Regions from separate parts of the Azospirillum sp. FG154 genome, predicted to be linked through region 3. Evidence: riboswitches for the same ligand, from Rfam matches in the RefSeq annotation. Region 3 holds a riboswitch; each other region holds the start of a gene.
What was found. A riboswitch is a leader RNA that binds a small molecule or an ion and turns the genes downstream of it on or off. The one in region 3 is predicted to bind thiamine pyrophosphate.
Positions count from the first base shown of each region.

Region 1: linked by a shared signal. The riboswitch ahead of thiO (glycine oxidase ThiO) and the one ahead of ACODS4_RS11370 (ABC transporter substrate-binding protein) in region 3 are both predicted to bind thiamine pyrophosphate.
Region 2: linked by a shared signal. The riboswitch ahead of thiC (phosphomethylpyrimidine synthase ThiC) and the one ahead of ACODS4_RS11370 (ABC transporter substrate-binding protein) in region 3 are both predicted to bind thiamine pyrophosphate.

Region 1 covers NZ_JBMDKF010000001.1:5,717-15,399, forward strand. The annotation lists gene ACODS4_RS00035 (hypothetical protein) at 1-882, shown strand, start outside; gene ACODS4_RS00040 (hypothetical protein) at 1,048-1,545, opposite strand; gene ACODS4_RS00045 (PaaI family thioesterase) at 1,542-1,985, opposite strand; gene ACODS4_RS00050 (glycosyltransferase family 4 protein) at 2,114-3,277, shown strand; gene ACODS4_RS00055 (thiazole synthase) at 3,284-4,084, opposite strand; gene thiS (sulfur carrier protein ThiS) at 4,099-4,314, opposite strand; gene thiO (glycine oxidase ThiO) at 4,311-5,465, opposite strand; TPP riboswitch at 5,458-5,558, opposite strand; gene ACODS4_RS00070 (methyl-accepting chemotaxis protein) at 5,892-7,946, shown strand; gene ACODS4_RS00075 (STAS domain-containing protein) at 8,067-8,369, shown strand; gene ACODS4_RS00080 (hypothetical protein) at 8,619-8,813, shown strand; tRNA gene ACODS4_RS00085 (tRNA-Leu) at 8,941-9,025, opposite strand; gene lipB (lipoyl(octanoyl) transferase LipB) at 9,240-9,683, shown strand, end outside.
Region 2 covers NZ_JBMDKF010000017.1:32,029-41,711, forward strand. The annotation lists gene ACODS4_RS18750 (cation:proton antiporter domain-containing protein) at 1-206, shown strand, start outside; gene argB (acetylglutamate kinase) at 272-1,171, shown strand; gene ACODS4_RS18760 (hypothetical protein) at 1,219-1,524, shown strand; gene ACODS4_RS18765 (CorA family divalent cation transporter) at 1,576-2,559, shown strand; TPP riboswitch at 2,634-2,763, shown strand; gene thiC (phosphomethylpyrimidine synthase ThiC) at 2,871-4,595, shown strand; gene ACODS4_RS18775 (hypothetical protein) at 4,649-4,852, opposite strand; gene ACODS4_RS18780 (methyl-accepting chemotaxis protein) at 4,976-6,997, opposite strand; gene ACODS4_RS18785 (zinc ribbon domain-containing protein) at 7,175-7,348, opposite strand; gene ACODS4_RS18790 (helix-turn-helix domain-containing protein) at 7,416-7,661, opposite strand; gene ACODS4_RS18795 (DUF2975 domain-containing protein) at 7,666-8,223, opposite strand; gene ACODS4_RS18800 (hypothetical protein) at 8,364-8,735, shown strand; gene ACODS4_RS18805 (DJ-1/PfpI family protein) at 8,742-9,428, opposite strand; gene ACODS4_RS18810 (GlxA family transcriptional regulator) at 9,525-9,683, shown strand, end outside.
Region 3 covers NZ_JBMDKF010000008.1:15,072-24,754, reverse strand. The annotation lists gene ACODS4_RS11410 (ABC transporter permease) at 1-218, shown strand, start outside; gene cdd (cytidine deaminase) at 223-654, shown strand; gene ACODS4_RS11400 (purine-nucleoside phosphorylase) at 671-1,501, shown strand; gene deoC (deoxyribose-phosphate aldolase) at 1,501-2,316, shown strand; gene deoA (thymidine phosphorylase) at 2,337-3,653, shown strand; gene ACODS4_RS11385 (DMT family transporter) at 3,659-4,549, shown strand; gene ACODS4_RS11380 (DMT family transporter) at 4,665-5,591, shown strand; gene ACODS4_RS11375 (ABC transporter substrate-binding protein) at 5,702-6,721, shown strand; TPP riboswitch at 6,782-6,878, shown strand; gene ACODS4_RS11370 (ABC transporter substrate-binding protein) at 6,943-8,064, shown strand; gene ACODS4_RS11365 (branched-chain amino acid ABC transporter permease) at 8,066-8,941, shown strand; gene ACODS4_RS11360 (branched-chain amino acid ABC transporter ATP-binding protein/permease) at 8,934-9,683, shown strand, end outside.

The DNA.
Region 1 (9,683 bases), on a different contig from region 3:
GCCCTGCCGACCGAACGAATCGCGCTCTACCAACCGAACGCCCAGCCGCGCCACCCGCTGGCCGCGCTGCGGCTGCGCAACGATTCGGGCACGGCGCTGCCTCCCGGCCTGCTGACCTTTTATGAAACGGTGAACAACGCCTCGACCCATGTCGGCGACGCCCGGATGGCGACGCTGCCGGTTGGCGAAAGCCGCCTGCTGTCCTTCGCCGTCGATTCCGCCGTCACCATCGACCGGGCCGAACAGCCCAGCCGCCGCCTGACCCGCGCCAGCATCGCCGACGGCGCGTTGTTGCTGACCGTCAGCGACCGGCAAACGACGACCTACACGGTGGCGGGCGCCCGCGACGGCGACCGCAATCTGGTGATCGAGCACCCGCGCCGTCCCGGTTGGACGCTGGTCGAACCCAAGGAGCCAACCGTCGAGGCGACGGCCAACGCCTACCGCTTGACTCTGCCGGTTCCCGCCGGAAAGACGGTGACGCTGGCCGCCAGCCTGGAGCGCCCGCGCCAGGAGCGAATCCTGCTGACCGACCTGTCCGCCGACCAATTGTCGATTCAGGCCGCGTCGCAGGAGTTGCCCGCCGCTCTGCGCGACGCCCTGCTCAAGCTGGCGAGCCTGCGCGCCGCCGTCGCCGAGAAGGAACGCCGCATCGCCGACATTGAACGGGATCAGCGGGAGCGCGTCGCCGAACAGGAGCGCCTGCGCGCCAACCTCGCCGCCCTGCCCACCGGCAGCGACCTGCACAAGCGCACGCTGGCGAAGATGGGCGACGCGGAAACCCGCCTGGACACGCTGTCCCGCGACCTGACCGCCGCCCGCGCCGAGGCCGAAACCGCCCGCGCCAGCCTGCGCGAACGCATTCGCGGGTTGGCGTTGTGACTCCATGACGAGGGTGTGACGGTTCGCGCCACGCTTCCCCCTCCCCATCCCTCCCCCGCGTTGCGGGAGAGGGGGCTGGAGCTTTGTCGGCGTTCGGCGGAGTTCCCTCTCCCGCTGGCAAGCGGGGGAGGGTTAGGGAGGGGGAAAAGGCTTCGACGCCGCCGGTTACAGCATCGTGGCGCTGCAATAGCTCCAGGCGTCGTTTTGCAAACCGAAGAAGGCGGCCACCGGCTTGCCGCTCGACCGATCGATCACCACGCGGAAACGGTCGCCGACGCAGGTTCCGGCCGGTTGCTTGGCGAACGGCGTCTTGACGTTCTTGGCGGTCAGGCAGGACGCCGCCAGCTTGGGCGGGGTCGCCGGGCCGTCCACCCGGACGCCGTTCACCACCATGTAATAGTTGGTTCCCAAGCCGCCCTTGACGTCGGCCTTGATCTCGATCTTGGCGAAGCGGGATTTGTAGAGACCGGCGTCCTGCACCCCGTCCGGCCCGCCCGGAACGATGGTGCGGAAGGAGATCGCCGCGCAGGCGGGCGGCTCCTTGGCCTGGGCCGGGGCGGCGACGCCAACCCCCAACAGCGCCGACAAAGCGGCGAGCGCGACGGCGGAAAAACGCGGCGGCAGCATGGCGAAGCCTTTCAGCAGGGTTGGGCGAGCGGTCATTTCGGCATCTGGCAGAAGGTGGTCTGCTGCATCAGCGCGCAGTCCTTTTCCACCCCGCCGTCGAGCATCGAGATCTCAACCTGGGTGATGACCAGCGTGCGGCCCGACTTCACCACGCGGCCACGGGCGATCATGACGTCTCCCTTGGCCGGGGACATCAGGTTGATCTTGAACTCGACCGCCAGAACCTCGGCCCCGGCGGGCATCAGGCTGTAGGCGGCGTAGCCCCCGGCGTTGTCGGCCAGCGTCGCCACCATGCCCGCGTGGAAAAACCCGTGCTGCTGGGTCAGATCGTCGCGAAAGGGCAGCCGCATTTCGCAAAAGCCCGGCTCCACCGCCGTCAATTCAATGCCCAGCGTCTTGCAGATCGGCTGCTTGTCGAACGAAGCGAGGCAGCGCGCCTTCCAATCGGGATCGCGCGGTTCAAAACGGGTGGTCACGAGTCGGTCTCCGCCAGGGGAATGATCGGGCGACAGCCTGCGACAACCAACCGCCGGGATCAAGCCGCGCCTGACATCCGCGTCTGTGGTGGGGGCGATCCAAGGAAATCTTTGATTGCGCGCCCGCCATGCCGGATGATGCCCGCCACACCGTTGACGAGGGGCCGGTTTTGCGCATCGCGATTCTCGATTTCATGGGAATGGGCTATTCCGTCAACACCGCCTACAGCCGCCCAATCGGCGGCACCCAATCCGCCACCTGCTATCTGGCCGAAGAGATGGCGCGGCGTGGCTGCGCCGTCACCCTCTACAATGGCGTCGCCGAGCCGACCAGCGACCGGGGCGTCGCCGCCCGGCCCATCGCCGAGCTGTTTCAAACGGGGGTGAGCGACCAGGACGTGGTGGTGGTGTCGGGCGGCTGTTCCGCTGGCTTCGTCACGCTGTGGCGCGACACGCCCGCCCCCCGCCCGTTTCTGGTCTATTGGACCGGCCATATGAGCGACCAGCCGACCGCCGCCATGCTGGCCGACGCGGATTTCCGCGCCCTGTGGGACGGCTTCGTCTTTGTCAGCCGCTTCCAGGCCGACGCCTACGCCGCCGCCTTCGGCGTTCCGGCGGAGCGCACCACCATCCTGCCCTACGCCATCGCCCCCGCCTTCGAGGCGTCGGCCCAGGCCGGATCGCCGCCGCTCAGCGCCCGCTTCGCCGCGCCGGTTCTGGCCTACACCAGCACGCCCTTCCGGGGGCTGGACGTGCTTCTGGGCGCCTTTCCCCGCATCCGCGAGAGCGTTCCCAACGTCCGCCTGCGGATTTACTCCAGCATGGCGCTGTATCAGGTGCCGGACGACCAAGACCCCTTTGGCGTCTTCTACGCGCAGGCCCGCCGAACGGAGGGGGTGGAGTATGTCGGCCCCCTGCCGCAACCCCGTCTGGCCGAGGCGATGCGCGAGGTCTGCGCGCTGGCCTACCCCAACACGTTCGAGGAAACCTTCTGCATCGCCGCGTATGAGGCGTTGAGCGCCGGATGCTTCGTCGCCAGCAGCGATCTGGGAGCCTTGCCGGAAACCTTGAGCGGCTTCGGCGTCCTGATGAAGCCGGACGCCGACAAGCGGATCCACGCCGAACATTTCGCCCAGATGATGGTCTGGCTGCTGACCAACGGGCGCGACAACCCGGAGTCCTTCGACGCCCACCAGCGCCGACAGATCGACCATGTGCTGAGCAACGGCGTCTGGTCGATCCGCGCCCAACAATGGCTCGACTGGCTGGCGCAGGCGATGCCGCAGCCCTGAATCCCGTCAGCCGCCGATCAGGCCAAGCTGCGGGCTGGAGGGTTCGGCGAAGGCGCGGACGGGCATCCGCCCGGCCTGATGGGCGGCGCGCCCCGCCGCCACCGCGTCGCGCATCGCCGCCGCCATCCGCGCCGGGTCGCGCGCCTTCGACACAGCCGTGTTCAGCAGCACCGCCGAACAGCCAAGCTCCATCGCCAGCGCCGCGTCGGACGCCGTGCCGATTCCGGCGTCGAGCACCACCGGCACCGGGCTGCGGGCGCAAATCGTCTCGATGGCGTGGGGGTTGCGAATCCCCTGGCCCGAACCGATGTAGGCGCCCAGCGGCATCACCGCCGCCGCCCCCAGATCGGCCAGCTTGCGGCAGGTCACGGGATCGTCGTTGCAATAGGGCAGCACGACGAAGCCGTCATTCACCAACTCCTCGGTCGCGCGCAACAGCTCCTCGACGTCGGGATAGAGCAGATCGCGGTCGCCGATGACCTCCAGCTTGATCCAGGGGGTGTCCAGCGCCTCGCGCGACAACTGCGCGGTCAACACCGCCTCGCGCGCGGTCAGGCAGCCCGCCGTGTTGGGCAGCAGATGGATCCGCCCGCCCGACGCCTGGGCCAGCACATCGACCAGACTTTCCGAATAGCCGTCCAGGCTGATGCGGCGGATGGCGACGGTGGCAAGCTCGGTTCCGCTCGCCGCCAGCGCGTCGAGCATCACCCGCTGGTTGGGATAGCCCGCCGTGCCGAGAAACAGGCGCGAGCCGAAGGACCGCCCGGCAATGGTCAGGGCGTCGTCTTGGGAAAAAGCCGTGGTCATGAGCGTTTGAATCCTCAACCGCCCTGGATCGGGCGGACAATGTCCAGGAAATCGCCGGTGGCCAGCGCGGTGTCGGGCCAGCGGCGGCGCGGCACGACCGCGCCGTTCAGGGCGACGGCGACGCCGCGCGTGGCCTCGGTGACGCCGCGCCCGGCCAGCAGATCGGCCAGGGTGACGGCGGCCAGCGGCTCGTCTTGTCCGTTGACGCGGATGGTCGCGGGGCTGGTCATGCGGCGGCTCCCTTGGTCGCGAAACGGTCGGCGGCGAAGGGACGGATCAGCGGATCGGTCTCGCCGGTCAAAACCAGCCGGGCGATTCCGTCGGCGGTGACGGGGGTCAGCAGGATGCCGTTGCGGTGGTGGCCGGTGGCGTGGATCAACCCCTCCACCGCCGTTTCCCCCAGCAAGGGCGCGTCGTCGCGGCTGCCCGGACGGAAGCCGACCCAGCTTTCCTCGATGGGCAATTCGGCGATTCCGGGCAGCGCCCGCCACGCCCCGTCCAGCAGGGCGAGTTGCCCGCCCGCCGTCAGCCGGTCGTCGAAGCCGCGCTCCTCCGTCGTCGCGCCGATCAGCAGACGGCCGTCCAGGCGCGGAATCAGATAGGTGCCGGGCGTCCACACCACATGGCGCAGCAGCGGGGCCGCCGGGTCCATGCGCAGGCACATCATCTGCCCCTTGATCGGGCGCACCGGCGGCTTCGCCGACGGCGGCAGACCGGCCACTCCACCCGACCACGCCCCCGCCGCCAGCACCACGCGATCCGCCGACACGCGGACGTCGCCGACCTGGACGCCCATCGCCCGACCGCCATCGACCAGCAGAGACGGCGTGGCGCAGCGCTCATGCACCCGCGCGCCAGCCCCCCGCGCCGCGCGCAGCAGCGCCGCCGCCAGCTTGCGGTTGTCCACCTGATGGTCTTCCGCGCAAAAGAGCGCGCCGACCACGCCGGGTTGCAGATAGGGTTCGCGGCGACGAACCTCCGCCCCGCTCAGCCAGTCTACCGGCAGGCCAAGATCGCGTTGAAAGGCGTGGAGAAAACGGACCTTGGCCGCGTCGTCGGCGGTCAGCGCGATGACCATGGTGCCTTCCGTCCGCCGATCCACCGACAGGCCGCTCGCCGCCTCCAGCTCTTGCGCGAAGGCGGGCCACAGGGCTTGCGAGGCGCGGGTCAGCGGCAACAGGCTTTCTTCGCCGGGTTCGCTTTCGACGCAGGCCGCCAGCATCCCGCCCGCCGCGTGGGTGGCGCCGCGCCCAGCCTCCCCCGGATCAAAGACATCGACCGAGCAGCCTGCGGCGGCCAGCCGCCAGGCGATCGACAAACCAACGCAGCCCGCCCCCAAAATGGCGACGGACGGCAAACGGATCCCACGCGCATGAACCATGCAACGGCTCCCTTCGCTGGCATTACCCAGACAGGTTCGATGGGTCTGATCTCAGCCGTGCGTCAAATCGCCCCGGCACCCCAAGCCACAGGCTCAAGACATCCCAAAACCCCGCCTGCTTCGCAAGCAAAAAGAACGCCGCGTCGCGGCATAAACCCTCAAATCTTGCGCAACCGCACAGCTTCATCCGCACAGAGCCGCCTTGCATGCGTAAACAACACGCATAGGGTGTTTTTCTGGCGCGATCACCGCTCCCTTATACGAAAGAGAGCGATGGATTGGGGGTTTCCCCTATAACAAAATTTCTCTTAACTCGTAGCATCAGCAATCAAAACACCGGTCAGCGTCCCATCATCGTCACGCCTGAAGACGGCTTCACATCCTGAAACAGGGTTCAGCGTTGACGTCGGGCAAGAGAGCCACACCATGCTGAACATCTTCCGCGCCGCCCCCCAAAACGGCGCCGCCGTCTCCAACCCGACGACATCGGCCATGACGGCGCCCTCCGCCGCCGCAAGCGCCGAACCGCCGATCCGCACCCTGTCCCTGTCGGCCCAGGCGATCAGTCGCGAGGCGCTGGCCGCGCTCAATTTTGCGGCGGGATCCCCGGCGCTGGTCGTCGGTTTCATCTCACCCCACGTTGATTTCGCGGCGGTCGCACGGGCGATCAAAACCGGACTTCCGGCGGACGCCAAGCTCCTGCTCGTCTCCACCGCAGGCGAACTGTGCGCGGCGACCGGCCAGCCGCTTTACTGCCCAACCGGGGATCGCTGGGACCGCGTGGTTCTCCAAGCCTTCAGCCCCCGCCTGTTCAGCGGACTCAGTCTTCACGTCGTCCCTTTGAACAGCGAGGATATTCGCGGTGGAACGCTGCGCCGAACGCCCGCTGAGCGGGTGGACGCCATCCAGCGCGCGTTGGACGGCATCCGCGCGCCCTTCCTGATCGACAGCCACGACACGGTGGCCCTGACCTTCATTGATGGGCTGTCGGCCAGCGAAAGCTCGCTGATGGAGGCGGTCTATCGCTCTGACCGCTTCCCTTGCCTGTTCATCGGCGGGTCGGCGGGCGGCACGTTCGATTTCCGTCACACCCATTTGTTCGATGGGGAACGGGTGCTGGAAAACGCCGCCATCGTCCTGTTTATGAAGGTCGCGCCGGGCATGCGGTATGGCGTGTTCAAAAGCCAGAATTTCCGCCCGACCCAAACCTCCTTCGCCGTCGTCGACGCCGACCCGATCCGCCGCGTCGTGCGCAGCGTCATCGACACCGAGAGCTTCGAGGTGATCCGCTTCACCGACGCCTTGGCCAACACGCTCCGTTGCCGTCCACAAGACTTGCCAACCCGTTTGGCCAACCACACTTTCGCCATCCAGTTGGACAATGAACTTTATGTCCGTTCGGTCGCCGGGTTCGATGTCGACAAGGGCGAGGCGACCTTCTATTGCGACGTGAACGCTGGCGACAATCTGCACCTGGTGGAAGCCACCGATTTCGCGCAGCAAACGGAAAACGATCTCGCCGCCTATCTGCGGGGCAAACCGAAGCCGGTCGGCGTCCTGCTCAACGACTGCATTCTGCGGCGCCTGAACAACGGGGACTCCCTGTCGCGGATCCGAGCGTTCGACGGCATGACGGTGGCCGGGTTCTCCACCTTCGGCGAGTTGTTCGGCATCAACGTCAATCAGACCTTGTCGGCCCTGATGTTCTTCGAGACGCCCGAAGGGACGGCTTTTTCCGACGACCTCGTTGACCGCTTTCCGGTCCATTACGCCAAATTCCACAGCTCCTTCATCACCGCCCGTTACAACCGCCTGGAGTTGCTCAGCCGCATCCGCAACAGCATCATCGAACGGATGCGCGGCTATCTGGAAGCGTTGGTCAGCTTGAACAGCGGGGTTCAGGAAACCGCCGGCTACGCCAACCGCATCGGCGCCTCAATGAACGCGATCCAAAAGACGCTGGACCATCACGCGGCGTCCTTCAACGGACACGCCGAACGCAAAGAGGAGCTGTTGCGAGAATTCACCCAATTGACCAGCGTGGTGAGGGGGATCGAAGGCGTGTTGGGCGTGATCGACGGCATCGCCGGACAAACCAACCTGCTGGCGCTGAACGCCACCATCGAGGCCGCCCGCGCGGGCGACGCCGGGCGCGGATTCGCCGTGGTGGCGTCGGAGGTGCGCAAGCTGGCGAACGACACCAAGCAGACCTTGGGCGACACCCGCCGCGCCATCAATCAGGTCGTCGCGTCGGTTGGGCAGGTCGGCGGCAAGCTGAACGAGACCGGCGACCGAATGGACGCCGCCGCGCACAACGCCGCCACGCTTCTCGACAGCATCCACGCCGTGATCGCGGAAGTGACCGCCGCGCAGGCCGCGATTGAAAGCCGGTTGGGCAATTTGGACCAGCACGCCCGCCGAATGACTGAAATCAACGAGTATGTCAGCCGACTGAAAAGCCTGGATCAGGCCGCCGGGTGACGCCCCCCACCCGCGCATCGCAAGGGGGGCTGGACGCGTCCGCAGCCCCCCCTTGCGCGTCAGCGGCGCTTCATGCTCCCTTGGCGTGGAGGAAAGTCCACAAACGATCAGGATGTGCGCATGGAGTACGCCTTCACCACCGTGAACGGGCAGGACGGCATTTTGCTGTCGGGGCGCTGCACCTATGAAGACGCGTCGCGTTTCAACGCCATGCTGACCGAATGGGACTTCGCCGCCGCCCCCATCGTGCCGCTGGATTTGCGCTTCGCCACCTTCATCGATTCGGCGGCCATCGGCATGCTGTTCATTCTGGCCAACCGTTGCCGCGACGCCAACGGCCACATCCTCGCCATCGGCGCGCCGCCCCACATCGTCAAGGCGCTGCGCCGCGCCGCTCTGGATCCCTACATTGAGTTTCGGTGAACGGTCAGGATTTGACGCGCGAAAAAGAAACCGACAACAAAACCAAATTCATCAAAAGACCCACCACCGCACCCTTAAAGCAGAAAGACTTCAGGATGTGGAGAAAATTAAGTTGATTTGGCGTTTGTGGGCAGCACAAACCTGTCACATCTTGATGAATCAATTTTTTCTTATGAAATAATGCCGCAACGCGGAAACTTTACAAAATGGAGGGAGAGCGCAAGAAACCAGACAGAACGAGGCCCGGCCATGAAAGTGACCATCTCGCCCTGCGGACCAGAGCATGTCCGCCGCCCATCGACGCTGAAAAGCCCGCTGTTCGATCTCGCCCAAACAATTTTTGACGACTGCAAGCAGGACGTCGTCGTCGAGGTTCTGGACGTCCAAGGCAACCGAGAGGCCGTCTTCGGCGCAACCGACGAAGACGCGATCGTCTTGTTTTAACGCTTTGCAACCTTGCTGAAAAAGGGGAGGTTTTTGAGGGAGAAGGGGCCGACCGGCTGAGCCGGTCGTTGTCGCCCTATCGCATCCTGCTTGCTGTGCCTGTCACCATCTCCGTCGCCGGAGAGAGTGGTGCGGTCGAGAAGACTCGAACTTCCACGGGTTGCCCCACAGCGACCTCAACGCTGCGCGTCTACCAATTCCGCCACGACCGCACGAGGCTGGTAGACCCGAGGTGCGCTTGCGCGCCTCATCGGGTGGAGCGGGTAGATATCAGCTTCCCGAAGCGCGATCAAGCGTTACAATCACTCTTCCCGAAGAAAATCGACAAAGGGCTGTTTTTTCCCGATGACCACCCCGCCCGCCCCCGGCCCCGCCGCCGCCAGCCAGCCAGCCCCCACCCGTTCCGAGACGGCTGCCCGCCCGCCAATCGAATGGCGCGTCTCCGACGAGCCGGTCCCCTACCCCGAGGCGATGGCGGCGATGGAGGAGCGGGTCGAGGCGATCCGCGCCGGAACCGCCCCGGAACTGGTCTGGCTGCTGGAACACCCGCCGCTCTACACCGCCGGGACCAGCGCGCGGGACGCGGATCTGCTCGACGCCGACCGCTTCCCGGTCTACCGCAGCGGGCGCGGCGGCCAATTCACCTATCACGGGCCGGGCCAGCGCGTGGCCTATGTGATGCTCGACCTCAAGGCGCGCGGCGGCGACATCCGCGCCTATGTCCGCGATCTGGAGGAATGGATCATCCAGACGCTGGCCTCCTTCACCATCAAGGGCGAGCGGCGGGAGGGGCGCGTCGGCATCTGGGTGGACAAGGCCCCCTATGGCGGCGTCCGGGGGCAGGAGGACAAGATCGCCGCCATCGGCGTG
Region 2 (9,683 bases), on a different contig from region 3:
TGCGGCTGGGCGCGCTGATGCCCTGCAAGGGGTTGATGGAGGTCATCGTGCTGACCATTCTGCTGGAGGCGGGCGTGCTGTCGAACGCCTGTTTTTCCGCGATGGTGCTGATGGCGGTGGCGGTGACGGCGCTGACCCAGCCGATGACCCGGCTGGTGGAGCGTTGGGCGGCTCTTGCCGTTCATGACCAAAAAATTGCCCTCTAGGCAACGGCGTGGGCTTTCCGTTAAAGAAGCCCCACTGACCATCCCGACATAAAAGGGAACCTGCCGTGTCGAACACGACCCGTGACGAGTGGCTGACCAAGGCCCGCACCCTGTCCGAGGCGCTGCCCTACATGCGCCGCTACGCCGGAAGCACCTTCGTCATCAAGTATGGCGGTCACGCCATGGGCGACGCCGCTCTGGCCGAACTGTTCGCCCGCGACATCGTTCTGCTGAAACAGGTCGGCATCAACCCGGTGGTCGTCCATGGCGGCGGCCCGCAGATCGGCCAGATGCTGGATCGGCTGAAGATTCAGTCGAGCTTCATCGACGGCCTGCGCGTCACCGACAAGGCGACGGTCGAGGTGGTCGAAATGGTTCTGGCCGGGTCGATCAACAAGCAGATCGTCGCCGCCATCAACAGCGCGGGCGGCCGCGCCGTCGGCCTGTCGGGCAAGGACAGCAACCTCATCACCGCCCGCCGGTTGGAGCGCGTGCAGCGCGACCCCGACAGCCACATCGAGCAGGTTCTCGACCTCGGCTTCGTCGGCGAACCGCACAAGGTCAACCCGGAAATCCTCAACGCGCTGGCCAAGTCGGACATCATCCCGGTGATCGCGCCGGTCGGCTTTGACGAAAAGGGCGACACCTACAACATCAACGCCGACACGGCGGCGGGCGCCGTCGCGGCGGAGTTGAAGGCGGCGCGCTTCTTCCTGCTGACCGACGTCGCCGGCGTGCTCGACAAGAACAAGACGCTGATCGACACGATGACGCTGGACCAGGCGCGCGCGGCCATCGCCGACGGCACCGCGTCGGGCGGCATGATCCCCAAGATCGAAACCTGCGTCGACGCCGTCGAAAAGGGCGTCGAGGCGGCGGTGATCCTCGATGGCCGGGTGCCGCACGCCCTGCTGCTGGAGATCTTCACCGAAGGCGGCGTCGGCACCCTGATCGGGCGGGAATGACCGCCTATATTGGGGGGTAGACCCCGCAGACCCGACGAGAGCGCCCGATGACCGACCCGCGTGAGGAACTGCTCCGCCAGATCAAGGCCATCCGTGACAAGATGGATCCGAAGCTGGTGGAGCGCGCCAAGCTGGCGGTGTTCGGCAAGGTGCCCTACGACAGCGCCAACGCCAAGGAGGCGGTGGGCCATTTCCTCGACGCCCGCGACGATGGCGGGGCGTTTCGGCGGAAATTGGCCCAGGCGCTGAAGGCGGAAGGGGCGGGTTTGGATCTGGACCCGCCGCCCGCCCCATCGACCACGCCGCCGACCACGCCGCTGGCCAAGCCCCGGCGGGGCGGACGGATGACGTAGGCGAGGAGGCTTTCGCCGCCACCACCGCCCCCAACCAGAGGAGCGCCGCCCGTGCTGCACGTGTTTGTCAACGACGGCGGTCTGTTGCGCTGGGACAAGGAGGCGGACGCCGCGTCGGGACCACTGCCTGAGTCCGTTGTTTGGATCGACCTGCTGAACCCGACCCCTGCCGAATTGGCGCGGGTCGAGGCGATGGTCGGCATGCCGCTGCCGACTCGCGAGCAGATGGCGGAAATTGAAGAGTCGAGTCGTCTGCGCGTCGTCAACGGCGTCCTGTCGCTGACGGTGATGGCGCTGGTCTGGGCGGAAACCGACGAACCGCGTTTGACGGCGGTTGGCTTTGTGCTGGCCGGGCGCTGTCTGGTCACGGTCCACCACATCGACCCCAAGGCGTTCCTGGCCTTCCGCCGCAAGGTCAGCCACGCCCCGATCCCGCTGGCGACCGCCGAGTCGGTGATGGGCGCGCTGGTCGATGGTCTGATCGACCGCACCGCCGCCGTCCTGCGGCGGGCGGGGCTGGAGTTGGACACCATCAACCGCCGCGCCTTCCGGGGGCCGTCCTTGCCCCGGCGCGGCGAGGTGATGGACGATTCGGGAACGCTGAAACGCATCGGCAACACCGGCCATCTGGTCGGCAAGGCCCATGTCAGTTTGGCCAGCCTCATTCGCATGCTGGAGTTCCTGTCCAGCAACGAAGGCTGGAACACCCGAAAGCCAACCCGCCGCTGGGCGCGCACCGCCTTGCAGGACGCCACGGGGTTGGACGAATACAGCGCCTTTCTGTCGTCCAAGGTGGCGTTGCTGCTCGACAGCACGCTGGGCCGGATCAACGTCGAGCAGAACGAGATCGTCAAGATCGTCTCGATCATCACGGTGCTGCTGTTTCCACCGACTCTGGTCGCCAGCGTCTGCGGCATGAATTTTTCGTGGATGCCGGGATCGGACGAATCCTTTGGCTACCCGTCGGCTTTGCTGCTGATGCTGCTGTCGGCGCTGCTGCCGATGATTTTCGTCCGGCTGCGCCGCTGGCTGTAACCTCTCTGTCGTTCGTCTCTGCGATCATCCGGCCTGCTTTCCTTTGACAGCGGGCGCGGGTCTGTGCACCATCGCGGCCATTCCAGGGGGGTCCCGACAAGGGGCTGAGATATCAACGGCGGGCCGTTTCGGCGTCCAGCAGCGTGATGACCCTTTGAACCTGATCCGGGTCATGCCGGCGAAGGGAGGGAACACGCGATGGGGCCGTCTTGCGCGCGGTCCGGTTGGTCCGATCAAAGGCCCCCCATCCGCGATCCATCGCCTCCGTCTGTCCCGGGTTTGTCCGGCCACCTGTCAGACGGAGAAACCCCGTGCCAAAAGATTTCGATCAAGCGATCCGCCCGATCACGACCGGCTCGTTGGCCGCGTCGCGCAAACGTTATGTTTTGAGCAGCCGCTTTCCCGACCTGCGCGTCGCCCTGCGGGAGATTTGCCTGGGCGGCGGCGAGCCGCCCTTGACCGTCTATGACGCCTCCGGCCCCTACACCGACCCGTCGGTTCACATCGACGTGCGCAAGGGGCTGGAGGCGCTGCGCCGCGACTGGATCGTCAGCCGCCGCGACGTCGAGCCGACCGAAGGCGGCGCGCTGCGCGGCAAGCCCGGCGTCGCCGTCACCCAGATGGCCTACGCCCGCGCCGGGATCGTCACGGCGGAGATGGAGTATGTCGCCATCCGCGAGAATCTCGGGCGGTTGGCCGCGCTGGACACGCCGCGCGACGGCGAGGATTTCGGCGCCTCGATCCCCGATGTCGTCACGCCGGAGTTCGTCCGCGACGAGGTGGCGCGCGGGCGGGCGATCATCCCGTCCAACATCAACCACCCCGAATCCGAACCGATGATTATCGGGCGGAATTTCCTGACCAAGATCAACGCCAACATCGGCAACTCCGCCGTCACCTCGTCGATTGAGGAGGAGGTGGAGAAAATGGTGTGGGCGATCCGCTGGGGCGCCGACACCGTGATGGATCTGTCCACCGGGGCCGACATTCACCAGACCCGCGAATGGATCCTGCGCAACGCCCCGGTTCCCATCGGCACCGTGCCGATCTATCAGGCGTTGGAAAAGGTGAACGGCAAGGCCGAGGATCTGACCTGGGAGCTGTTCCGCGACACGTTGATCGAACAGGCCGAGCAGGGGGTGGATTACTTCACCATCCACGCCGGTTTGCGGTTGGCCCACATCCCGCTGACCGCCAAGCGCGTGACCGGCATCGTGTCGCGCGGCGGCTCGATCATGGCGAAATGGTGCCTGTCGCACCATCGCGAGAATTTTCTCTACGACCATTTCCCGGAAATCGTCGAGCTGTGCCGTCGCTACGACGTGGCGCTGTCGCTGGGCGACGGCCTGCGTCCGGGCAGCCAGGCCGACGCCAACGACGCCGCGCAATTCGCCGAGTTGGAGACGCTGGGCGAATTGACCAAGGTGGCGTGGGAACGCGACGTCCAGGTGATGATCGAGGGGCCGGGCCATGTGCCGCTGCACAAGATCAAGCACAATGTGGACAAGCAGTTGGCGCTGTGCGGCGAGGCCCCCTTCTACACGTTGGGGCCGTTGGTGACGGACATCGCGCCCGGCTATGACCACATCACCAGCGCCATCGGCGCGGCGATGATCGGCTGGTTCGGCACCGCCATGCTCTGCTACGTCACGCCCAAGGAGCATTTGGGGCTGCCCGACCGCGACGACGTCAAGGCCGGTGTGATCGCCTACAAGATCGCCGCCCACGCCGCCGATCTGGCCAAGGGCCATCCGGGCGCCCGGTTGCGCGACGACGCCATGTCGCGGGCGCGCTTTTCCTTCCGTTGGCGCGATCAGTTCGCCTTGGCGCTTGATCCCGACACGGCGGAATCCTTCCACGATGAGACGCTTCCGGCGGAAGGGGCGAAGACCGCGCATTTCTGTTCGATGTGCGGGCCGAAATTCTGCTCGATGAAGATCACGCAGGAAATCCGCGACGCCGCCGAATCCGGGATGGCGGACATGGCCGAGAAGTTCCGGTCATCGGGCGGCGAAATCTATCAGCCGCAAGCGTAACGGGACGTGGCCGGGGCGGCGGACCTCGCCCCGGTCAGCCTGTCAATCGCGTGTCAATCCAGGGAAAAGATTTTCGCCCCAGCCCCGCTGTCCAGCAGCACGGTGGCGAACAGGGTCAGGATCGGCGCCAGAAACATCAGACCGATCACGCAGCGGATGACGATGTCCTTGCGGCGGGCGGAGCGACAGAGGGGGCAATCCTTGGGGCCATGCCCGTAATCGGCGCCGCAATAGGGGCAGGCGGTGGTGTCGCTCATGATGAACCGGGCTTTCGGCGGGCGCGCCAGCGTCGCGATGGTGTCAAATCGGACGCTTATTGTGGCGCATCCGGCCCGCCAACCGTCATGAAATCCCTGTCATCCGGGTCTTGTCGGCGTGGCTCAGGCGGCCTGCGCCATCGGGGCGATTCCGGCCACCACCCGTTTGAACTGCTCGACAAAGCGGCTCTGGTCCTGGTCATGAATGGTGAAGGTGACGTGCAGGCGGCCATTGGGGTTGACCGAACGGATGGTCGCCGGAACCGCCACATCGACGCCGCTCAAGGTGAGGCGCGTCGATTGACCGACGGACAGACCGGCGATGGTCTCGGCGGGCAGGCCGCTGATCTGCGCGCCGCCTTCGGACGCGTTGTCGATGGTGACGGCAAGCTCGCGTCCGCCGATCTGCAAGCCGCCCGGGCGGTTGATCGGGTAACGGGCGAACTGGCGCCGGTTGACCTCCGGCGTGGCGGTGCGGATCGCCTGGATCAGCACGCGGCGCAATTGGTCGATGCTGGCCGCCACGGTTCCGGACAGCGCGTTGACCTCGGTCGCTCGTTCGCCGGTCGCGGTGGCTTCCGACGACACGTCGGCGATGCGGAACGCCACCTCTTGCGCGGCGTTGGAGGTCTGGACCACGTTGCGGGCGATCTCGCCGGTCGCGGCCTCCTGCTCTTCAATCGCGGCGGCGATGGTGGTGGAGACGGTTTCGACGCCGCGCACCTGATCGGCGATGGCGCGCACCGCCTTCACCGCGTCGGACGTCGTCGCCTGGATGGCGGCGATCTGCGATTCGATTTCGTCGGTCGCGCGCGCCGTCTGCCCGGCCAACGCCTTCACCTCGCTGGCGACCACGGCGAAGCCCTTGCCGGCCTCTCCGGCGCGGGCGGCTTCGATGGTGGCGTTCAGCGCCAACAGGTTGGTTTGCCCGGCCACGTCGTTGATGAGGGTCGTCACCTCGCTGATGCGGGTGACAGCCTCGGACAGGCGTTGGATGGTCGCCTCGGCGTGGGTTGAGGCGTCGACCGCTTGCCCGGTCATCATGGTGGCGGTGTTGATCTGGGTGGCGATTTCGCGGATTGACGCGCTGAGCTGTTCGGACGCGGCGGCGACGGTCTGGGCGTTGCTGAGCGCCTGGGTGGCGGCGGCGGCGACGTTCTGGCTGTTGTCGCTGACCGCGCGGGCCGATTCCGCCATGCGCATGGCGTTGCCCGCCATCTGGCCGGTGTGGGTGGCCACGGTGTCCACCGCGTTGGTCGCCTCGCGCTCCACCGTTTCGGCCATGCGCAGCAAAGCGGCTTCTTTTTCCTGTTCGGCGTGGACGCGGTCCTCGTCCTGGGCGCGGCGCAGCCGTTCGGCTTCCTGGGCGTTGTCCTTGAAGACGCGCAGCGCCGACGTCATCGCGCCGATTTCGTCCTGGCGCGAGGCCTCGGGGATGGCGACGGCCAGATCGCCCTGGGACAAGGTGCGCATGATCGCCGTCAGCGCGACGACGGGGCGGACCACCCGGCCCAAGATGCCCAGCACGCCCAGCACCACCACGGCCAGCACCAGGGCCGTCACCACCCACACGGCGGTCATGAACAGGGATTCGCGGCTGGCCGCGTAGACTTCGGTCTCGCTGTTGTAGCGGTTGGTGGCGGTGACGATGGCGTCCACCTCGGCCCGGTGGGCGGCGTAGGCGTCCGACAAAGCCTTGTAGGAGGCGCGGGTCGCCGCCTCGTCCTTTTTGGCCAGGGCGGGCAGGAATTTGGTCTCGACCTCCGTCCAGAACCGCATGACCGGGGCGTGCGAGGCGACGGTGAGCTGTTTGAGGATGGTCGGGTTGAAATCCTCCTTCAGCCAATACTCGTGCCGCTCGTCGTAGTCCTTGCGAAGCTGGACCAGCCGCTCTTGCCGCTGCTTGACCGTGGACGGGTCGTTCAGCGCCAACGTCGCTTCCAGATAGGCTTCGATGACGTATTCCGGCGGTGGCAGGATGTCGGCGATCAGATCCTTGCCCAGCACGATCCGCTGATAGATCGGGCCGCCCACCTTCAACTCCCGGATGGCGAGCATCCCGGTGGCGGCGACCACGATGAAGCCCAGAGTCACCACGACGCCAAAAAGGTTGGTCAGGGCGGCGATCTTGAGGTTTTTCAGCATGTCGGGGACCCTTCAGCGGAACGACGTCTGAAGGGTTGGATGTCAAATGCGCGGCGGGAAAACAAGCAGAAAGTTACAAAATATTAACCCCAAAAAGAAACGATGTTTCTTTGTGCAGGCTGCTCATGTTTTGCACACGGTTTGCTTGTTTTGATACCAAAGCGCCCTATGACATTTTTATGTCAGAGCCAAAGTGCCGACCCATCCGACCAAAGCCAGAATCACCAGCATCAGCAACGCCACCCCCATCACCAAGTTGCTGCGGCGAATCGAAAGGCAATGCGGGCAGGTGGGGGCGTCCGCCGCGTGTTTGTTGCCGCAGCGGGGGCAACGGACGGTCGGATCCGTCATGGCGTCCTCATCAAAAACACAAATGGAGGCGGAGGTTAGCACAGGCGGTCGCGGCGCGGCACGCGGTTTAGGGCGCGCCATCCTCGTCACCCGTCGTCAGGTCGGACTCGTCGGGGTCATGCGCCAGAAGGTCGCCCGGTTGGCAATCCAGCACGGCGCAGATCTTGGCCAGAGTCTCAAACCGCAGGCCCTTCACCTTGCCGGTGCGCAGCAGCGACAGGTTGGCTTCGGTGATGCCGATGCGTTGGGCCAAATCCTTGGCCTTCATCTTCCGGCGGATCAGCATCAGGTCGAGCGTGACACGAATGGGCATAAGTTCAGACGAAACCCGCGTTTTCATCGGCCAGGGCCGCAGCCTCGCCCATCACCCAGGCGATGACCAGCAATACCACGCCCAACAGAACGACGAACAGGTCGCCCGTGCTGAGCGACAGCGCGCCGTGCGGCCCGTCCGCCGGGTTGTGGCGCAGGACCGCCAGCGACAGCAGCAGGGAGCCGACCGGCTCGCTGACCCCCGACGCCATCAAGGACAAGGAAAAACGCCGCAACCGCCGGGCCGAGGTTGGGGCGAACACCATTCCGGCGGCGAACCCCCGGAACAGCGCCCGCAACTCCCACATCCCCCACAGGCCGGGCAGGGCGGCGACCAGCAGGGCGGCGGCGGCGAGCGCGGATTCCTCCAGCGGCAACGCCCGCACCGGCAGGCGCAGCCCGGCCAGCCAGGGATGGCTGGCCAGCATCACGTCGGAGAAGGCGACGGCGTAGAGAATGATCCCGGCGGGGGTCAGCAGCAGCAGGGCCGTCATCACGGCGGACAGGCGGCGGCTGACGCGGATGATTCGCGCCTGACGAACCCGACGAAGCTCCTGACTCATGCCGTGATCTCCCAAAAAATTACTTCTTGGCAATAACGAATTATCGAATTACAGAAAGAATGTGCTCCGGTCAAGGCGCCGGATCGGGGGCGCGCTCCGACATCCCGTTTTCCTGTTTCAACCGTTGATGAGGTCGTTTCATGCTCCGTCCCCTTTGCGCGCTGGCCCTTCTGGCGACGACCAGCGCCTGCACGACCGTCTTTCAAATCCCCGTCACCGGCGCGCTGGGCGACAAGACGCCCCTGTCGGGCATCGCTCAGGCGCGGTCGGACTCGGCGCTTGGCCGCTACGCCGTGCAGACGGCGGACAAGAGCCTATCCTGCAACGGCGTTTACGACGCGTCGAGCGTCGAGCCGCGCATGATCGTCGCCGTGTCCTGCGACGATGGCCGTTACGGCGCGGTGGACATCCGCCGCTCCCCCGATCTGATGAGCGGATCGGGAACCGGGCGGCTGAACGACAACACCCCGGTGCGCGTCGAATTCAGCCCGCCGCCGAAGGCCAAGGAGTGACCAGCCTTACGCCGTCACCCCTGGCGCGCGTCCGCTGGCGAGGATCGCCTCGCGGGCGGCGCGCGAGGGGGCCAGGCGTTGGCGGGCGGCGGCCAGAACCGGGGCGGGGGCCTGTCGCGGGGTTCCCGCTTGGAAGGGCGGGGCGGGCGCGTATTCCAGGCAGAGTTGGATGGTTTCCGCCTCCGTCTGGCCCAGCAGGGCGGCGATGACCGTCAGGCCGAAGTCGATCCCCGCCGTCACGCCGCCCGCCGTGATGAGCGCGCCGTCCTGAACCACCCGCCCCTCGGTCGGGATGGCGCCGTAGCGGGCGAGGAAATCAACGGCGTTCCAATGGGTGGCGGCGCGTTTGCCGACCAGCAGCCCCGCCGCCCCCAGCACCAGCGCCCCGGTGCAGACGGAGGTGACGAAGCGCGCCCGCGCCGCCTGTTCGCGGACGAAGGCCAGCGTCTCGGCGTCTTCCAACAGCGCGTTGATTCCGCCGCCGCCCGGCACGCACAGCACGTCCAGCGGCGGGCAATCGGCGAAGCGGGTGGTCGGCGTCAGGATGAGGCCGGTGGCCGAGCGCAGCGGGGCGCAATCCTTCCACAGCAGATGAACCTCGGCGTCGGGCGCGCTGGCGAACAGCTCGTAAGGGCCGGACAGGTCAAGTTGCTGAACGGCGGGGAAGGCGAGAATGCCAAAGCGCAGGGTCATGATGGCGGCTCCGTCAGGGATCGTGGGCGGGTTGACGGGGGCAGGATAGCGCGCGACGCTGTGGCGCAATCGCCAATCACCCCGCGAATCCCGCCAATGACGCTTTCCGCGCCGCCGCCCCGCCGCGTCGAGATTTTGGGCTTTCCCGACGCGCAGCTTCTCGACATCGCCGGGCCGACGCAGGTCTTCGCCACGGCCAACGATCTGGCGGTCGCGGCGGGGGCGCCGCCGCCCTACGCTTTGGCCGTGGTGGCC
Region 3 (9,683 bases):
GGCGGCCGGGGCCGACCCTGTTCGCCTGCCTGCTCTTCGCCTTCACCGACGCGGTGCAGGTGCGGTTGCAGGGCGTGCCGCTGCTCGGCATTGGCGTGATTCCGGTGCAGTTCATCCAGATGCTGCCCTATCTGCTGACCGTGCTGCTGCTGGCCGGTTTCGTCGGCAAGGCCATCGCCCCGAAGGCGAGCGGCGTTCCCTATGTCAAGGAGCGGTGAGACGATGGCCGAGTTGGCCCCCCAGATGGACGCTCTGATGGACTCGCTGATTGACGCCGCCCGCGCGGCGCGGCTGAACGCCCACGCGCCCTATTCGCGCTTCAAGGTCGGGGCGGCGATTTTGGGCGAGTCCGGGCGGATTTTCGTCGGCGCCAATGTCGAAAACGCCGCCTATCCGCAGGGGCAATGCGCCGAAAGTTCGGCCATCGGCGCGATGGTGACGGCGGGGGACCGGCGCATCCGCATGATCGTGGTGATGGGCGGGGAGCCGGGCGACCCGCTGTGCACGCCCTGCGGCGGCTGCCGCCAGCGCATCCGCGAATTCGCCGCGCCCGACACGCCGATCCATGTCTGCGACGCGGCGGGGCTGCGGCAAAACTTTACTTTGGACGCCCTGTTGCCGCAGTCGTTCGGCCCTGACAATGTGACGTTCTGAACCGGAGGCTTGAACCATGACCGCTGACCGCGCCGCTGCGGACATTCTCCACCGCGCTCCGGGCCGTCGGCCACGGGTGGGGATCGTGCTGGGGTCCGGCCTGGGCGGGATCGCCGACCGCATCGCCGACTCCGTCGCCATTCCCTACGGCGATCTGCCGGGCTTTCCCGTTCCCAGCGTGTCGGGCCACGCCGGGCGGCTGGTGGTCGGCGGGCTGGGCGGGGTGGACGTCGCCTGCATGCAGGGGCGGGTTCACGCCTATGAAGGCAACGGCTTTGACGCGCTGCGCACGGCGATCCGGGCGCTGAAGCGGGCGGGTTGCGACACGCTGATTCTGACCGCCGCCGTCGGCTCCCTGCGGTTGGAGGTGGGGCCGGGCCGCCTGATGGCGATCACCGACCATCTCAATCTGCTGGGCGCGAACCCGCTGACCGGCCCGAACGACGACTCTTTTGGCGACCGCTTCCCCAGCATGACCGACGCCTGGGATCCGGCCTTGCGCGCGCTGTTGAAGGACGTCGCGGTGGGGCAGGGGCTGGATCTGGCCGAAGGGGTTTACGCCGCCTACGCCGGGCCGTCCTTTGAGACCCCGGCCGAGGTGCGGATGATGCAACGGCTGGGGGCCGACGCGGTCGGCATGTCCACGGTTCCCGAATGCATCATCGCCCGCCATTGCGGGTTGCGCGTCGTCGGCTGCGCCGTCGTCACCAATCTCGGGGTCGGCCTCAGCGACGGGCCGGTCGATCATCACCAGACCCTCAGCGCCGCGTCCGCCGCCGCCGCCGATCTGGAACGGCTGCTGGTCGGCTTCCTGGAACGGCTTCACGAACAGGATGGATCCCGGTGATGAAACTGTCCGACGATCTGCAACGGGCGCTCGACGCCGTGGCGGGCGCGCCGTCTGACGCCGCCGGCGCCCGCCGGGCCATCGCGATGCTCGATCTGACCAGCCTGAACGACGACGACACCGACGCGGCGGTTGAGGCGCTGTGCGCCCGCGCCGACACGCCCGCCGGGCCGGTGGCGGCGGTCTGCGTCTGGCCGCGCTTCGTCCCCACCGCGCGCAAGGCGCTGGACGGCGGGCCGATCCGCATCGCCACCGTGGTGAATTTCCCGAGCGGCGAGGCCGACGCGGCCAGCGTCGTGGCGGAAACGCGCGCCGCCATCGCCGACGGCGCGCATGAGATCGACGTGGTGCTGCCCTACCGCGCCTACATTGACGGCGCGCGCGCCCAGCCGGTGGCGCTGCTGAAAGCCTGCCGCGAGGCCTGCGGCGACAAGGCGTTGATGAAGGTCATTCTGGAATCGGGCCAATTTCCCGACGCCGATCTGCTGGGCTGGGCGTCGCGCGACGCCATCGCGGCGGGGGCTGATTTCCTGAAGACCTCCACCGGCAAGACGCAACCGGCGGCGACCTTGGACGCGGCGGCGGTGATGCTGGACAGCGTCTATGAATCCGGTCAGCCGGTCGGCTTCAAGGCGGCGGGCGGCATCCGCGACGCCGCCGAGGCGGCGATGTTTCTGGCGCTGGCCGATCATCTGCTGGGCGAGGGCTGGGCGACGCCGCAAACCTTCCGCTTCGGCGCGTCGAGCCTGCTGGACGCGCTGCTCGACGCGGCGGGGTTTGGCGGCGCTTCGGCGGCGCCCGCCGCAGGTTATTGAGAGAGAAGAGGGCGGGGCGGATGCTTCCTCAAGAAATCGTTCGGGCCAAACGCGACGGCATGGCGCTCGACGCCGCGACCATTCAGGCGTTCGTGTGCGGCATCACCGACGGGTCGGTGACGGAAAGCCAAGCCTCGGCCTTCGCCATGGCGGTGTTTTTCCGGGGCATGGATCTGGGGGAACGGGTGGCGCTGACCCGCGCCATGCGCGATTCCGGCACGGTGATGGATTGGCGCGGCCTGAACCTGCCCGGCCCGGTGATCGACAAGCATTCGACCGGCGGCGTCGGCGACAAGGTCAGCCTGATCCTCGCGCCGATGCTGGCGGCCTGCGGCGGTTTCGTGCCGATGGTGTCGGGCCGGGGGCTGGGCCACACGGGCGGCACGCTCGACAAGTTCGAGGCGATCCCCGGCTATCAGGCCAAGCCCGACAACGACCTGTTGCGCAAGGTGGTGAAGGAGGTCGGCTGCGCGGTGATCGGCGCCACCGACGACATCGCCCCGGCGGACAAGCGGCTCTACGCCATCCGTGACGTGACGGCGACGGTGGAATCGCTGGACCTCATCACCGCCTCGATCCTGTCGAAGAAGCTGGCCGCCGGGCTTGACGCGCTGGTGATGGACGTCAAGTTCGGCTCCGGCGCCTTCATGCAGCGTTTTGAGGACGCCGAGGCGCTGGCCGAAAGCATCGTCACCGTCGCGGTCGGCGCCGAGTTGCCCGCCGTAGCCCTGCTGACCGACATGAACGAGGTGCTGGGCCACAGCGCGGGCAACGCGCTGGAAATGCGCGAATGCCTGGCCATCCTGCGCGGGGAACCCGCCGAGCCACGGCTGTATGAGGTCACGGCGCGGTTGGCGGCGGAGTTGCTGGCCCTGTGCAAGCTGGCCCCGGACGTGGCGACGGGCCGGGCGATGGCCGACCGGGCGATGAGCAGCGGGCAGGCGGCGGAACGCTTCGCCCGCATGGTCCACGCGCTGGGCGGGCCGTCGGACCTGCTGGAGAATCCCGACCGTTATCTGGACGTCGCGCCGGTCATCCGCCCGGTGTTGGCCGAGCGGGTCGGGCGGGTCGCCGCCATTGACGCCCGCGCCGTCGGCATGGCGGTGGTGGCGCTGGGCGGCGGGCGGACCAAGACAAGCGATCCCATCGACTTCGCCGTCGGCTTCGACACGGTGGCCGGGTTGGGGGCGGAGGTTGGGCCGGGTCGCCAGCCGCTCGCCATCGTCCACGCCCGCACGGAGGCGATGGCCGACGAGGCGGAACGCCGCCTGCGCGCCGCCTTCACGGTGGCGGACGTCGCGCCGCCGCGCGGGCCGTTGATCGCCAAGCGGATCTGACGGCGATGGCCGACATCGCCCTGGGCGTCCATCGGCGCGGCCATTTGCGGGCCATTGGCTTGGCGAGTTTGGGCTTTGGCCTGTTTTCGGCGGGCGACGCCGTGATGAAAATCATGGCCGGGGGCTATCCGCTGCCGCAGGCGGTGTTTTTCAACGCGCTGTTCTCCCTGATTCCCATCATCGGTATGGCGCTGTGGAGCGGCGGGCTGCGTCTGTTGGGGACGCGGCGGCCCGGGTTGCATCTGCTGCGCGCCACCCTGGGGCTTGTCACCGGCTACGCCGGGTATTTCGCCTTCGCCCGCATGCCGATGGCCGACGTTTACGCCATTTTGTTCACCGCGCCGCTGGTCATCACCCTGCTGTCGGCCCTGCTGTTCGGCGAGCGGGTGGATGGTCGGCGCTGGCTGGCGGTGCTGACCGGCTTTGCCGGGGTTCTGGTGATGAACCGGCCCAGCGCCGCCGGGATCGTCAATGTCGGGGCGGTCGGCGCGGCGGTGTGCGCGCTGAGTTACGCCGCCTCGGCCCTCATCATCCAGCACAAGGGCCAGACCGAGCACGCGCTGACCTTTCCCTTTTACGCCAATCTGTTGGCCTTGCCGGTGCTGGGCGGCTTTCTGCCGTCGGTCTATGTGACGCCGTCTTTTGAGGATTTCGCGCTGACGGCGGTGGGCGGGGTGTTGTCCGGGGTGGCGCTGACCTGCCTGTTGACCGCCTTCCGCAACGCCCCCTCGCCAGTGATCGCGCCCTTCCAATATTCGCAAATCCTGTGGGGCGTGCTGTTCGGCGCGCTGCTGTTCGGCGATTGGCCGGAACCGAAGCTGGCGGTCGGCTTGGCGCTGGTGATCGGCAGCGGCCTGTATCTGCTGCGCCGCGAGGCGCGCGACGCCACGGGATGACGGGTTGCCGGGCAAACGGCGCGCCGGGCAGACCTGCGGTGGCGGCATTGGGAAACGGTTGGGTTTGTCCATAATCTGTGCAGCCCCGCCCTGTTCTGTGTCTGCGAGCCGTTTCATGTCCGACGCCGTCAAATGCGCCGATGGCCCATCCGCCGCCCTTCTGCCGATCCAGGCGGATTCGGTTCCCTACGCGGTCGGTTGCTTCCTGGCCTCCATCGTGCTGTTCGCGGCGATGGACACGCTCATCAAGTTTTTGGCGGCGAGCTTTCCGGTGCCGCAACTGATGTTCGTCCGTTCGGCGGTGGCGCTTTTGCTGATCGGCGGCTACGCGCTGACGCGGGGCGGCGGGGTGGCGTCGATGCGGACCCAGCGGCCCTTGGCCCATGTCTGGCGGGCCTTCGCCGGGTTGATCTCCATGGGCTGCTTCTTTTACGCCTTCAAGCATTTGCCGCTGGCCGACGTCTATGTGTTGAATTTCGCCGGGCCGCTGTTCATCACCGCGCTGTCGGCCCCGCTGTTGGGGGAAAAGGTCGGGTGGCGGCGCTGGGCGGCCGTGGTGATCGGCTTTGGCGGCGTTCTGGTGATGGCGCAGCCCAGCAGCGGCGCGCCGACCTTTCCGGTGCTGGTCGGGCTGTGCGCGGCGCTGTTCTACGCCCTGTCGCTGCTGACGGTGCGCGGGCTGTCGAAGACCGAAACGGCGACCTCCATCGTCGTCTATCTGCTGCTGACGACGACGGTGGTCAGCGGCGTCTTGTCGATTCCGGTGTGGCTGGCCCCGACGGCGACCGAATTCGCCCTGATGGCGGCGGTCGGCGCCCTGGGGGCGGTGGCGCAGGTGCTGATTACCCAGGCGTTCCGCCGCGCCCCGCCCGCCGTGGTCGCGCCCTTTGAATACACCGGCATGGTCTGGGCCAGCCTGTTCGGCTATCTGGTGTTCGGCGATCTGCCGACGCCGCCGGTGATCGCCGGGGCCATGGTCATCATCGGCAGCGGCCTCTACATCCTGCACCGCGAGACGGCGGCGGCCAAGCGCGCGGGGTGAGCGGGCCGTTTCAGGCCCCCGTCGTCCACAAGGATTCCGAAAAACGCGGAATAGTTTGTCGGCCCATGCAACAGTGTGCGAACGACAAAAGCCGTTCCGGGAGGATCCCTATGCTCACCTTTACCACCCTGCGCCGGATTGGCGTTCTGGCGACGGCGCTGGTCGCGCTGGCCGCCGGAACCGTTCAGGCGGAAACCGCCGAGGTCCGCATTTCCAAGGGCTTCGGCATCCTGTATCTGCCGATGATCGTGATGGAGCAGGAAAAGCTCCTGGAAAAGCAGGCCAAGGCGGCGGGACTGGGCGACGTCAAGGTTGGGTGGCTGCAACTGGACGGCGGCAACGTCATCAACGACGCGATGATTTCCGGCAATCTCGACATCGCGGCGATTGGCGTGCCGGGTTTTCTGACTCTGTGGGCGAAGGTGAAGGGCAACGCCAAGCTCGAAATCTCGGCGCTCGCCGGGTTGAGCGCGACCTCGCTGTACCTCAACACCATCAACCCGGCCATCACATCGCTGAAGGATTTTGGGCCGAAGGACAAGATCGCGCTGCCGGGGATCAAGACGTCGCTGTCCGCCGTCGTGCTGCAAATGGCGGTGGCGAAGGAGTTTGGCGATGAGAATTACGCCAAGCTCGACCCGCTGACGGTTGGTTTGCCGCACCCGGAATCCTACGCCGCCCTGGTGTCCGGCAAGACGGAGGTGAACAGCCATCTCGGCTCGCCGCCCTATTCCTTTATGGAGCTGGAAAACCCGCAGGTGCGCCGGGTGATGAATTCGGTGGATGTGCTGGGCAACATCTCGCTGGATCTCGTCTACGCGCCCAAACGCTTCATCGACGCCAACCCGAAACTGACCGCCGCCTTCCTGTCTGCGTTGGAGGAGGCCGACGCCTTGATCGCCCAGGATCCGGCGCGCGCCGCCGCGATCTACGCGCAATCGTCAAAGGCCAAGGTGGCGCCGGAGGAGGTGGAGCGGATGATTAAAGACCCGGACACCAAATTCTCCACAACGCCCAACGGCGTGATGCAATTTGCCGATTTCATGGCGCGCGTCGGCTCGATCAAGACCAAACCAACGACGTGGCGGGATCTGTTCATCCCCAACGTCCATTCCCTGCCGGGAAGCTGAATGCCCGCCGCGTTGTTCGGCGCTTGACAGGCCCAAGCGGGCGACCACATTGTCGCCCGTCGTTTACGGCTGGGGTGCCTGCGGGGTCGCGGGCTGAGACACACCCATCGAACCTGATCTGGGTCATGCCAGCGAAGGGAGCCGACCGCGCCGACCATCCTCCGCCGTGACGCGGACGCGCGGCGCGGCCTCTCCCCGTTGGTTGGGAGGAGGCTTTTCGGATGCGGCGCTTGATTCCCCTTTTGGTTGGTCTGTTGGCGGCGGCGGGTCCGGCGCGGGCGGACGGCTTGTCCTTTCCCGTCCTCGTGCCGCTCACCGGCTTTCTGTCGCTGGAAGGAACCAGCCAGCGCAACGGCGCGCTGCTGGCGCTGAAGGAGGCGCCCGCCGGGTTGGTCGCGGCGTCGGAGGTGATCGACACCGGCACCTCGCCGGAGGCCGCCGTCACCGGGCTGGAACGGGCGATGGGCGGCGGGCCGGTCGGCGCGGTGGCCGCCAGCATGTTGGGCACCCAGATGTTGGCGATGCTGCCGCTGGCCGCTGAGTTGAAAGCGCCGTTGGTCACGGTGTCGGGAACCGCGTCGATCACCGAACAGGGCAACCCCTGGGTCTTCCGCTTTTTCCCCGGCGACGCCGTGACCAAGACCGCCCACGCCCGCTATGTGGTGGAGGAGTTGAAGAAAACCCGTCCGGCGGTGATCTATCAGACCACGGCCTACGGTCAGAGCGGCAAAACCCATCTGGAGGCCGCCTTCCGCGCGCTGGGCGTCAACCCGGTCTTTCAGGAGGGGGTGGACCCGGCGGCCAAGGATTTGCTGCCGGTGCTGACCAAGGCGCTGTCAGCCAACCCCGACGTTTTGGTCCTGCATCTGCACGCCGGGCCGACCGCGCTGTTGCTGCGGCAGGCGGCGACCAGCGGCCTGAAAATCCCGGTGGTGGCCGGATCGGCCATGCACCAGCCGAGCACGGCGGCGTTGCTTGACCCAGCGGAGTTGAAAGGCGTTTGCGCGGAAACCGCCGCGTCGCCGGCGTCGGGCGGCAGCCCGGCGGTGGAAGCCTTCACCACCGCCTACCGCGCCGCCTTCGGCAAGGAGCCGGACGCCTTCGCCCTTGGCCAATATGACGGCATGCGGATGGTTCTGGCGGCGGTTCAGGCCGGGGCCAAGAGCGCCGACGACGTCCGCAAGGCGTTGTCCACCGGGCGTCACGACGGGCTGGCCATGAGCTACGCGTCGGACGGCAAGGGCAACATGGCCCATTCCGCCGTCATCGTCTGTTACGACGGCAAGACCCGCGTTCCGGCCCTGGTCAAACGCTACGACAACGTGACCGGCGTGGTGAAGTGAGGTGGAAACGGCGTTTCAGCTTCTGGTGAATGGTCTGGCGCTGGGGGCGGCCTACGCCCTGGTGGCGTTGGGCTTTGTGCTGGTGCTGAACGCCACATCGGCGGTGAATTTCGCCCAGGGCGATCTGGTGATGGCGGGCGGGATGCTGGCGGTGGCGTTGGCCCCGCTCATCCCGCTGCCGGGGTTGGTTTTGCTGCCGGTGATTGTGTTGGCGATGGCTGGGTTGGGGCTGCTGCTGGCGCTGGTCGCCTATTTGCCGCTGCGCAACCGTCCGCCGGTCTCCGTCTTCATCAGCACCATCGCCGTCGGCATCATCCTGCAAAACGGCGCGGCGGTTCTGTTCGGCCCAGAGCCGCGCGTCGCCCCGCCGCTGGTGGGCGACGGCGTGTTGCGGCTGGGCGGGGTGGCGCTCCCGGAGCAGTCGGTCGCCATCATCCTGGTGGCGGGGCTGTTGATCGGGGCGCAGCACATGGTCTTCGCCCACACCCAGCTTGGCCGCCGCTTGCGGGCGACGGCGCAGGATCCCGAGATGGCGCGGGCCTGCGGCGTGCCGGTGACGCGGATGATTCTGGTGACGTTCGCCATTGGAACGGCCTGCGCCGGGGCGGCGGGGCTGCTGCTGGCCAACCGCTATTTCGTGACGCCGACGGCGGGCGGCGATTTGATTCTCAAGGCCTACATCGCGGTGACGGTCGGCGGTTGGGGATCGGTTCCCGGCGCGGTGGTCGGCGCGCTGCTGATCGCGCTGTTCGAGGTGGGGGTGTCGTCGGTTTTCTCCTATCCGGTGGCGCTGGGGGCGCTGTACGGCGTCTTGCTGCTCATTCTCATGGTTCGGCCGCAAGGGCTGTTCGGCGAAGCGGTGCGCCGTCGTGCGTGACCGACGGAACGCGCTGTTGCTGGCGGCGGCGCTGGCCGGATTGGCCTACGCGCTGTTTTTCGCCTCGCCCTATGGCCTGCGGGTGCTGACGGTGGCCGGGGTGTACGCGCTGGCCGCCTTCGGCTTTCAAATCCTGTTCGGGCTGGGCGGGGCGCTGTCCATGGCGCAGGGCGCGTTTTTCGGGCTGGGCGCCTACGTCACCGGGATTTTGGGCAGCCGCTACGGGCTGGACGCTTCCGTCACCTTTCCGCTGTCGCTGCTGGCGCCGTTGCTGGTGGCGCTGCCGGTCGGCTTGGCGGTGTTGCGGCTGGAGTCCCATTACTTCGCCTTGGCGACCTTGGGCGTCGCGCAGGTGCTGCATCTTCTGGCGGTCAATCTGCCGGACCTGACTGGCGGGGCGAACGGCTTGCCGGGGGTTCCCGCCTTCGCGCTGTTCGGTTGGGTCGCGCCGCGTGGTCTGCCGATGGCGGCGCTGGTCTGGGGGCTGGCGGCGGTCGGCGGGTTGATCGGTTGGCGGTTGGCGCGCGGGCGGTTGGGCCGCTCCCTGGAGCTGGTGCGCGATGATCCGCTGGCGGCGGGCTGTCTGGGGCTGGACGTCGGGCGGCTGCGCCTGACCGCCTTCGCGCTGTCGGCGGTTTACGCCGGGGCGGCGGGAGCGCTGGCGGTTCACACCCAGCGGGTGGTGTCGCCGGAGGTTCTGGAATTCCCGGTCATGGTGACGATCCTGACCATCGCCGTCGTC